DNA from 3 places in the Mesorhizobium sp. C120A genome. Region 3 is predicted to be linked to each of the others. Evidence: riboswitches for the same ligand, from Rfam matches in the RefSeq annotation. Region 3 holds a riboswitch; each other region holds the start of a gene.
The links. Region 3 has a riboswitch for cobalamin ahead of NL532_RS14710 (CbtB domain-containing protein). Riboswitches for the same ligand answer to the same signal wherever they lie in the genome.

Region 1 (3,268 bases), 3.1 Mb from region 3:
TCGGAGCGGGGTACGTCGTCTCGAACAAAGGACCAGTTGAGAATGGTCACTGGGCCTGTGAGCATTCCCTTCACGGGCTTTTCCGTAAGCGACTGGGCGAATTGCCACCAGCGCACCGTCATCGGATTGCGCCTCGATACGTCCCCGAAGATGATGGGGGGACGCACGTAGCGCGACCCATAGCTTTGCACCCAGGCATGCTGAGTGAAGGCGAAGCCGGACAGCTGCTCGCCGAAATGCTGTACCATATCGTTTCGTTCGAACTCACCGTGCACCAGCACGTCCAGCCCGATCTCTTCCTGCCAACGAATTGCTGACTCGATCTCCTTCTTCAGGAAAATCTCGTAGTCGACATAACTGAGCTGGCCCTTCGCATGAGCGGACCGCGCGCGGCGTACCTGCGGCGTCTGCGGGAAGGACCCGATTGTCGTCGTCGGGAACGGCGGCAGCCCGAGCGTGCCGGCCTGGACTCTGGAGCGCTCGCCAAAAGCGCTCTCTCGTCGTTTCATGCTATGGTCAATGCTGGCGATCCGCCCCTCAACAAGCGGGTCATGGATCTTCGTGGACGTCAAGCGAGTGGCGGCAGCCTCGGCAGAAGCTTTCAACGCGGCTGCCACCGCATCCCTGCCTTTGGAAAGGGCCCGGGCCAGCAAGACCAGCTCGTCGGTCTTCTGGGCCGCGAAGGCGAGCCACGACCTGATGTCGGCCTCGAGTTCCGTCTCCATGCGCAGGTCAATCGGCACATGCAGCATCGAGCAAGAAGGCGCAATTTCGACGCGGTCCAAGGGCCAGCCGGCGACGATCGGTTTGATGCGGTCGAGAATGGCGGGCAGGTTCGCACGCCAGACGTTGCGGCCATCGATCAAGCCGAGCGAGAGCACCAGATCCTTCGGAGCGAGCCGACCCACCGTTTCCAGCTGCTCGGGAGCGCGCACGAGATCAATATGCAGGCCGGCCAGGGGCAGAGAAACCGCGGTTTCGAGATTGTCTCCCAGCGACCCGAAATACGTAGCCAGCATGATCTTCAGCTCGGGCGCGGCTTTCGACAGCTGGCCATAGGCGAATTCGAACGCAGCTCGTTCGTTCGGGTTCAGATCGAGGACAAGCGCTGGCTCATCGATCTGCACCCAGTCGGCTCCCGACAGCTTCAGCCTCTGCAGGACTTGCTCGTAAACGGGCAGCAGCCGCGGTAGGAGCGCGATGGGACCGAACCCTTCGGCACGCGATTTCGCCAGCTTGAGGAAGGTGATAGGTCCAAGGATGACTGGGCGTGTGTGTATGCCGAGAGCTTTAGCCTCGAGGAAGTAATCGACCGGCTTCGATGACGAGAGGGCGAACGTCTGATCATCATCGAGTTCCGGCACAATGTAGTGGTAGTTGGTGTCAAACCACTTGGTCATTTCCATCGCGGTTACACCAGGTCCATGAGCCTCCTCCTGGTGACCAGCGTGTCCACAATCCTCCGTCTGACCCTGGTTGCCGCGCGCCATTGCGAAGTAGATGTCAAGTGGGACCTCGCCGCTATTCCAGCCGTACCGGGATGGAATGGCCCCGACCATGGCTGCGGTGTCGAGCACATGGTCGTAAAGCGAGAAGTCGTTCGACGGGATTTTCGACACGCCGCGATCGCGCTGCTCTTCCCAGCTAGCGGCTCGGAGCGCCTTCGACGTCGCAAGAAGGTCGCCAGCGGACGATGTTCCGGACCAGTAGCTTTCGAGGGCGAATTTCAGTTCTCGCCGACGACCGAAGCGCGGCACGCCGAGCGTTGCTACAGGAATTTGCTGAGAGACAGTCATGTCATACCCCGATGATTGGGGCGTCGGTGACAAGGAAGGCGCTAGCAGGCCGGCATCAACGCCGGGTTGCAGCGGCCACCGAGACACCCCGCCCGTGGACGTAATTCGCGTGGCAGGTCTCCTGGCTCGCGGGGTCATAGCCTCTACCCGTCTTCCTGAGGGTATTCGCCTCAGTGACGTGATTGGGGTTGGCTCGCCGCTAACAGTTGCGGGGGCAGCGCCGGCATCGCACCGGCTTCCCTCTTAGCTCCGCTGCGGCAGCGCCGCACGCGAGAACCACGACACGCAGACAATCACAGCAGTTCGCTCTTTTGTCAATGACGCATAACGAAATGTTTATGTCGTTATGTGATCGCGCTTTTACGCCTTTGTCTAGCATTGTGAAATATTCAGTCTGCTGCCCGCATTCGGCATCGTGGGACGTGATCGCAAGTCAAGTCCGACGGACGCCGCGAGTTCTCCGTTACCTCAGGAACCTTACTGGCCTTCCCCAAGCTGAGCTTCTGGAAAATGCTGGTGACGATCTGGATGACGGTGAATGCCGTCATGGCAAGCACGCCTTGCACCGCTCCTCCAGCGAGCTTCACGGCAGCAGCATGGGTCAGTTCTCCGAAGCGAATGGCTGTCGCTATCAGCGAGCTTTGACACAGTTCCGCCACTGCGGTCATCGCGTCAGTAGGGCGGCTGGTTAGTTGCCGGCGCATCTACAGCAACCCAGCCCCTTCCGCCTCGCGGCGCAAATTCTGCCTTGGCCTTGGGCCGATCTGCTGGATCACCAGGCCGGCCGCCAGCGAGCCAAGGTCGCCGCAGGTCTTGAGGTTGCGGCCCTGCGTGTAGCCATGCAGGAAACCGGCGGCGTAGAGGTCGCCGGCGCCGGTGGTGTCGACCAACTCCTTGATGGCGGTCGCCTCGATGACCACGGTCTCGTCGCCGCGCACGATCACCGAGCCTTTTTCGGAACGGGTGACGGCGGCAATCTTGCAGTCCTTGCGGATCTGAGCCAGCGCCTCGTCGAAGGATTTTGTCTGGTAGAGCGACTTGATCTCGTGGCTGTTGGCAAAGACGATGTCGACAGTGCCCGAGCGCATCAGCTCGAGGAACTCGTCCCGGTAGCGGTCGACGCAGAACGAATCCGACAACGTCATCGACACTTCGCGTCCGGCCTCGTGTGCGAGCTTCGCCGTCTGCCGGATCGCCTCCTTGGCGCGCGGCGGATCCCACAGATAGCCCTCGAAATAGGTAACCTTGGCGCCGGATGCCTTGTCGGCCTCGACATCCTCAGGGCCAAGCTCGACGCAGGCGCCGAGATAGGTGTTCATCGAGCGCTCGCCGTCGGGCGTGACGAAGATCATAGAGCGCGCCGTCGGCGGCTCGCCCTTGAGCGGCCTGGTGTCGAAGGCGACACCCTGTGCATGGATATCGTGCGCATAGATTTCGCCCAGCGCATCGTTGGAGACCTTGCCGAAGAAGGC
Region 2 (3,268 bases), 2.8 Mb from region 3:
TGGTTGGCGCCATTGGAGCCATAATTGTCGCTGCCGGCAAAGGCAGCGCTCGAAACAGCCAGAACGGCTGCGGTGGCAAGAACGATCTTCTTCATTTTAGTCTCCTGAATTTTTCTGATGCCGCCAGCTGCAGCGGATAAGCCCGCCACGTGCTGGAAACCGACTTTTAGCGGCCGAAAAGGTTACGGTCGGCACCGTGGGCAGGCGCCTGCTCGGCTGGAGCCGACTTCTCAACCGAAGCCGTATGGCCACTATCGGTCGACGTAATCGCAGGCTGGTTGGCGCCGTTCGAACCGTAGTTGTCGCTGCCGGCGAAAGCGCTGCCGGAGATGGCCAAAACGGCGGCGGCAGCAAGGATGATCTTTTTCATTTCAAATACTCCTGAATTTTTTGGGATCCCGAGAGCGACGGGTTAGCCGCCCTTCTTTGGTCGGGATCAGCGATTGCCGTAGAGGTCGCGGTCGGCGCCCTGAACGACAGGCTGCTTGTCAGCGTGCGCCGGCTTCTGAATGGAAGCCGTATACGAGCTGTCGACCGAGACGGCTGGCTGGTTCGCACCATTGGAACCGTAATTGTCGCTACCGGCGAAGGCGCTGCCGGTGATCGCCAAAACGGCTGCGGCAGTGAGGATGATCTTTTTCATTTTTAGTACTCCAGTTTGTCTGTCCGTCTAGCGGCGTGTCTTGGGAGGAATTCGCGTCGTTCGGACAGCCCCGATGTGGGAAAGCCATAGGCTGGTTTCCAATCACGAAGTTGTTCCGTGTGGACCACGCTCCTGCACCTTGAAATTGTACCAGGAAGTTCCTTCATGGCTGTTTATTGTATTGTTTTCAGTTTCTTATGTCGAACCGAGTGGTTCGCTCCGATGTCGGTTTCCGGGCCGTCGTTCACACCGTCCTGCACGCATTGTCAACAGAAACGAACCGTTCGGTTCGATTAGAGATTGCTAATAGTAACTTTTCGATACCGTTGAGCCCTTTTTGCCCCCGATCGAACTGGATCCGCAGCGATTCGAAACGGCGATGATGGCGTCGCAAGAAACGTCTCAGCTCTTTGACCGGCGGCGGGGAGCGTATGCCGCGCGTGTCGCGCCGCATGGATACGATGTCGCTTTCATGCCGACGTCGCGATCGCTGCCGTGATTAGATGATCGCATCTCAGGTGCCGCTTCGTGACGACGCAGCGGAGAATTGGGAAGCCGGTCAGAATCCGGCGCTGCCCCCGCAACGGTGGTGGAGTTGAAGTCGCAACGGGAGACCACTGGGCAAGAGCCTGGGAAGGTGTCGCGATGGTCCGCAAGGACAACTCCAGAGCCCGGAAACCAGCCCGAGATGCATAGACTCGACTGATCGCGGTGGGCGGTCAAGAGGTGGATAGTGCATGTCCGGCGCCGCGCCGGCCTGCGTCCGATCCTTCCTCCATCACCACCAAGTTCAGTCCTTAAACCACGAGGACAGAACTATGGATACGCGCAACGACATGCTGAGGCTCCTGAACGGCCGCAAGCAAGGCTTTTCGCTGGAACAGCCCTTCTACACCGACCCGGACTATTTCAAGCTCGACATGGAGCTTATCTGGTATCGCGACTGGCTGTTCATCGGCCATGATTGCGAACTGCCGAAGCCCGGCAGCTATATCACCGTGCAGATCGGCGATTATCCGGTGGTGCTGGTCCGCGACCAGAAGGGCAACATCAACGCCTTTCACAATTCCTGCCGCCATCGCGGCAGCCGTGTCTGCAACACTGAGAAGGGCATGGCGGCAAAGCTTGTCTGCCCCTATCACCAGTGGACCTACGAGCTTGACGGCCGGCTGCTGTTTGCCCGCCAGATGGCCGACGGTTTAGACAAGAGCCAGTTCGGCCTGAAGCCCGTCGCCTGCGAGAGCGTCGGCGGCTACATCTTCATCTGCCTGGCGAAAGAACCTGCCGACTTTGCGCCGATGCGCGCCATGATAGAGCCCTACCTCAAGCCGCACCGGCTGAATGAAGCCAAGGTCGCCTTCGAGAGCACCATCATCGAGAAGGGCAACTGGAAGCTGGTCTGGGAAAACAACCGCGAATGCTATCACTGCGCCGGCAATCATCCGGAGCTGTGCAAGACATTCCCCGAAGCGCCGACGGTGACCGGCGTGCAGGGCGCCGACAGCGATCCGGAGATGCTGGCGCACTGGGCGAAATGCGAGGCGGCGGGCCTGCCGAGCAAGTTCCGCACCGATCCGGCCGGGCAATACCGCGCCACCCGCGCGCCGCTGCTGCGCGATGCCGTCAGCTACACGATGTCGGGAAAGCGCGCGGTGACGAAGAACCTGTCCGACACTGTTGCCGCCGACCGCATCGGCACCTTGATGCACTACCACTATCCGACGACTTGGAACCACATACTGATCGACCATGCGGTCACCTTCCGGGTGCTGCCGATCAGCGCCACGCAAACCGCGGTGACGACCAAGTGGCTGGTGCACAAGGATGCGGTCGAGGGGGTCGACTACAACCTTGAGGAGCTCACCCATGTCTGGACCGAGACCAACGACCAGGACCGCCGCATCGTCGAGGAAAACGCCTTCGGCATCCTGTCTCCGGCCTATGAGCCCGGCCCCTATTCGGAGCTGCACGAGGGCGGCGTGATCCAGTTCGTCGAATGGTACGCGGCCTTCATCGGCCCGCGCCTTGCCGAAGGTGGCAGGCCGGCGCTGCGCAGCGTCGCGTGAGCTGGAGCAGGCGAAGAAGGACCGGAGGATGAATGCGATGACGGATCTTGGGCTCTATCGCCATCTCGACCAGATGGCGCCCTGGAACGATAGGCTGCAGGTGCTGGAAGTGATCGGCGTCAGCGACGAGGCGCCTGACGTCAAGACCTTCACCTTCCGCTCCGACAACCAGACCTGGTTCCGCTACAAGCCGGGCCAGTTCCTGACGCTGGAACTGCCGACACCGGAAGGGCCGCTGATGCGCACCTATACGCTGTCGTCGTCGCCATCGCGGCCGTTTTCGATCGCGGTGACGGTCAAGGCGCAGGCCGGCAGCATCGGCACGCGCTGGATGTTCGACCATCTGGTGCCCGGTTCGCATGTCAAGGCCTACGGACCGGCCGGCGACTTCTCGTTGCACAGCCACCCGGCGGCCAAATACCTGTTCATTTCCGCCGGCTCCGGCGTGACGCCGATGATGTCGATGCTGCGCTGGCTGAACGACTGCGCGCCATGGACCGATGTCGGTTTCGTCAACTGCGCGCGGCGTGCCGAAGAGATCATCTTCCGCAAGGAACTC
Region 3 (3,268 bases):
CCCATCGTGTGCCAGACGACGCGGTCGCCAAACGCCGCGAAGGCATCCTTCTCGCCGGTGTGCCATTTGCCCTTGATGAACTGGACCATTCCGACGCGCTTGCCATAGCCGAGCATGCGCAGCGCCAGCCCGAAGGCAGCCGTGGTCTTGCCCTTGCCGGGTCCGGTGTTGACGATCAGCAGCCCCTTCTCGACCGTCTTTTCCGCGACCTCGGCGTCCTGCACCGCCTTGCGCTTGGCCATCTTGGCGCGATGGCGCTCTTCGTCTTTTGTGTCGATATCGGTCATCTCATTTCACCTTGAGCGGCAGCCCCGCCACCATCAGAAGCACCATATCAGCTACGACCGCGATCTGCTGGTTGAGCCGGCCGGCGGCATCGCGGAACCGGCGTGCCAGCGCATTGTCGGGCACGATGCCTTGTCCGACTTCGTTGGAGACCACGAACCACGGTCCGCGCGGCCGCGAAAGCACATCGGCCAGCCGCCGGCACTCCCCCTCCAGATCATGATCGGCCAGCATATGATTGGTTAGCCAAAGCGTCAGGCAGTCGACAAGCACCGGCTGGTTGTCCGGCAATGCCTCGAGCGCACCTGCAAGATCAAGCGGGGCATCGATGGTCGCCCATCCCTCGCCGCGGCGCGAGCGGTGCTGCGCGATGCGCTCGCGCATTTCGCCGTCATAGGCTTGCGCGGTGGCGATATAGGCCCATGGGGGCGGCAACGCCGTTGCCAAAGTTTCGGCATGCGCGCTCTTGCCGGAGCGCGCACCGCCGATGATGAAGGTCAAACTGCGATCAGGCAAAGCTGTCGCGCAGGCTGGTCGCGGTGCCGGTGAAGCGCGCGCGCACTATGCCGACAACTGCGCCGAGCACCAGCCAGAACACCAGATTGGTCAGCGTCACCGCCACCACGAACTGATGATGCAGGCCCTCCGGGATCGGCGTTACGAAACTGTCAGGCTGCGGCGCGCCGACAATATGCGGGGCGACGATCAGGACGACGGCGAGCACGGTCAGGGGCGCCGACGTGCGGAAGGTGATAAGGGCAAGACCGATCGCGGTTGCCATCACCGTTGCCCACCACCAGATCTGGCGCTGTATGAGATCGGCCGCCGGCATTGCCGGCAGTTCCGGCGGCAGGCCGAGGCCCGGCGCCAGCGTGAACACGGCAAAGCCGGCCAGGCCCCAGAACACGCCCTGGCGCCAGCTGCCGATGCCGCCGGCGAATTCGGAAACCGCCACCAGGACCAGCGCGAAACCGATGCCGGTGACGATATTGGCGACGACACTGAAGGCGAAACGCTCGAAGCCGTCGGCCGGCGCCCAGCCTTCGTCCTCCGCCGGCGCGGCTGCTTCAGCCGGGGCTGCGCTGCTCACGGCATTTTCCGCCGGCGCGGCGGTGCTCATGGCATTGGTGTCCGCAGCGTTGGCGGCGGGCGCCGCGGCATGCTCATGCTCATGGCCGCCATTAGCCTTTTCGTAGACCTCCGCCTTGAGGATCAGCGGCACGGTGGCGTAGGCCTGCATGCAGGCGAGAGCGACACCCGCCACGAGCCCTGCGATCGCCGCGATGAACACGACGTTGCGAAACAGGTTCATGATGTCAGATCCTCGTCAGTGGCAGGGAAACGCCATCGAATGGCGATAGTCGTGCGCCGCATTGTGGACCGCATCGATATGCGAGAAACCGACAACGCCGACGACGAAAATGCCCAGAAACGCGCTAAGCACGAGCTGCATGAAGCGCGACTGCGAGGAGACGGAAGCGCCGAGGGAGACGGAAGCGGTATTCATATCTTGTCCTTTCGCCCTCCACCCGAGGGCATCGAAGTCAGTTCCCTGTCGCCGGCAGGTCTCCTGGCTCGCGGATCAGCGCCCTTCCCCACCTTCCCGAAGAAAAAATCCTCAGTGGCTTGGAGAGGACTACCGCACACAGTTGCGGGGGCAGCCACGGCATTGGGCAACAAGTCAGCCCTCACCGCATTCCCTCTTGGTCCCTAACGGAACCGACGACATGCATGACTATAGGCTGAAACGGCCGCATCCGGCAAACCAAATTCCGCCGGCCAACAGCGCGAATGCGCCATGCGGCGTTACGGGTTCAACGCGGTGATCCGCTCGGCAACCAGCCGCTGCAGCCGCCACAGATGGCGATCGTGAATGCCGCGCTCTTCAAGGTTTTTCACCGTGTTGTAGAGATAGTCGGCGCCCGACCCCCAGTGCCCGCAGGACGTTGCCAGCCTTTCGACGACCTTGCCCTCGTCGAGCGGCCCTGAATAGGTCAGGCCGTTGCGGTTGATGACGAAGGCCAATGCCCTGAGCGGTCCGGCCTCGCTTGCAAGCTTCAGCATGCGCGGCCGGTAGCTTGTCGGCTTCAGCGTGACTTCGCGCCGGAAAAGCCGGCCCAACTGCCCGCGCCGGTTACTTTCGGTCAGCCGGAAGGCGACGCCCTTGCATTGTCCGCCACGGTCCAGCGCCATCATCAGGCCGGGGCTGTCCTTGGTGCCGCGCCAGCGCGTCATGTTCATGCAAAAAGACCGATGCCAGCCGCGCGCCAGCGCAACGCGGTCCTCGACATAATCTATTTCCGGTTTCCAGATCAGCGATCCATAGCCGAACAGCCATAGCGGTTCGCTATCCGGGAGTTCGACCTGCAATTCATCCAGCAGCGCGTCATAGTCGGCGTCATCGAGATGCATCGCGTCCGGATCCGGCCCGGGGTCCCTGATCTCGCGCCAGCAGCGCGCGACCAGCTCCGGCGTAAGCGACATCTGTCGTGCGGCCAATTTCCGAATCCCCCCAATTTCCGAATGTCCCATGTCCACGACATGATTATGCGCCGCGCCTGCAACCGGCAATGCGGCACTCTGATTGACAAACGATCTGCCGGGGTGTCGGCTGACGCTTCATAGGAAGCCAGCCATGCATCCCAACCCGAGCGAGCGCGACCCCTATAACGGCCTGAGCCGGGCCGAACCGACGCTACCGTCGTCGGCCTATTGGGATAGCGAGGCTTACCAGCGCGATCTCGACGCCATCTGGTACAAAAGCTGGCTGCTCGTCTGCCGCGAGGCCGATCTTGCCCAGCCTTTGGCATTCAGGACATTCCGCGTTGGCACACAGGAAATCGTCGTGCTCCGCGACGACACCGGCGAGTTGCGCGCCTTCCACAACACCTGCCGGCATCGCGGCTCGCAGCTTTGCCAGGAAAGCGAGGGCCGGCTGAAAGCGCGGCTCATCACTTGCCCCTACCACGCCTGGTCCTACTCG

Region 1: linked by a shared signal. The riboswitch ahead of metE (5-methyltetrahydropteroyltriglutamate--homocysteine S-methyltransferase) and the one ahead of NL532_RS14710 (CbtB domain-containing protein) in region 3 are both predicted to bind cobalamin.
Region 2: linked by a shared signal. The riboswitch ahead of NL532_RS01285 (aromatic ring-hydroxylating oxygenase subunit alpha) and the one ahead of NL532_RS14710 (CbtB domain-containing protein) in region 3 are both predicted to bind cobalamin.

Annotation. Positions count from the first base shown of each region.
Region 1 is NZ_CP100476.1:6,166,591-6,169,858, reverse strand. It holds gene metE (5-methyltetrahydropteroyltriglutamate--homocysteine S-methyltransferase) at 1-1,796, opposite strand, end outside; cobalamin riboswitch at 1,891-2,092, opposite strand; gene NL532_RS29960 (adenosine kinase) at 2,501-3,268, opposite strand, start outside.
Region 2 is NZ_CP100476.1:270,665-273,932, reverse strand. It holds gene NL532_RS01300 (DUF680 domain-containing protein) at 1-95, opposite strand, end outside; gene NL532_RS01295 (DUF680 domain-containing protein) at 167-370, opposite strand; gene NL532_RS01290 (DUF680 domain-containing protein) at 437-643, opposite strand; cobalamin riboswitch at 1,143-1,344, shown strand; gene NL532_RS01285 (aromatic ring-hydroxylating oxygenase subunit alpha) at 1,462-2,709, shown strand; gene NL532_RS01280 (FAD-binding oxidoreductase) at 2,747-3,268, shown strand, end outside.
Region 3 is NZ_CP100476.1:3,039,527-3,042,794, reverse strand. It holds gene cobO (cob(I)yrinic acid a,c-diamide adenosyltransferase) at 1-287, opposite strand, end outside; gene cobU (bifunctional adenosylcobinamide kinase/adenosylcobinamide-phosphate guanylyltransferase) at 289-801, opposite strand; gene NL532_RS14715 (CbtA family protein) at 794-1,597, opposite strand; gene NL532_RS14710 (CbtB domain-containing protein) at 1,613-1,792, opposite strand; cobalamin riboswitch at 1,829-2,024, opposite strand; gene NL532_RS14705 (gamma-glutamylcyclotransferase) at 2,092-2,784, opposite strand; gene NL532_RS14700 (aromatic ring-hydroxylating oxygenase subunit alpha) at 2,921-3,268, shown strand, end outside.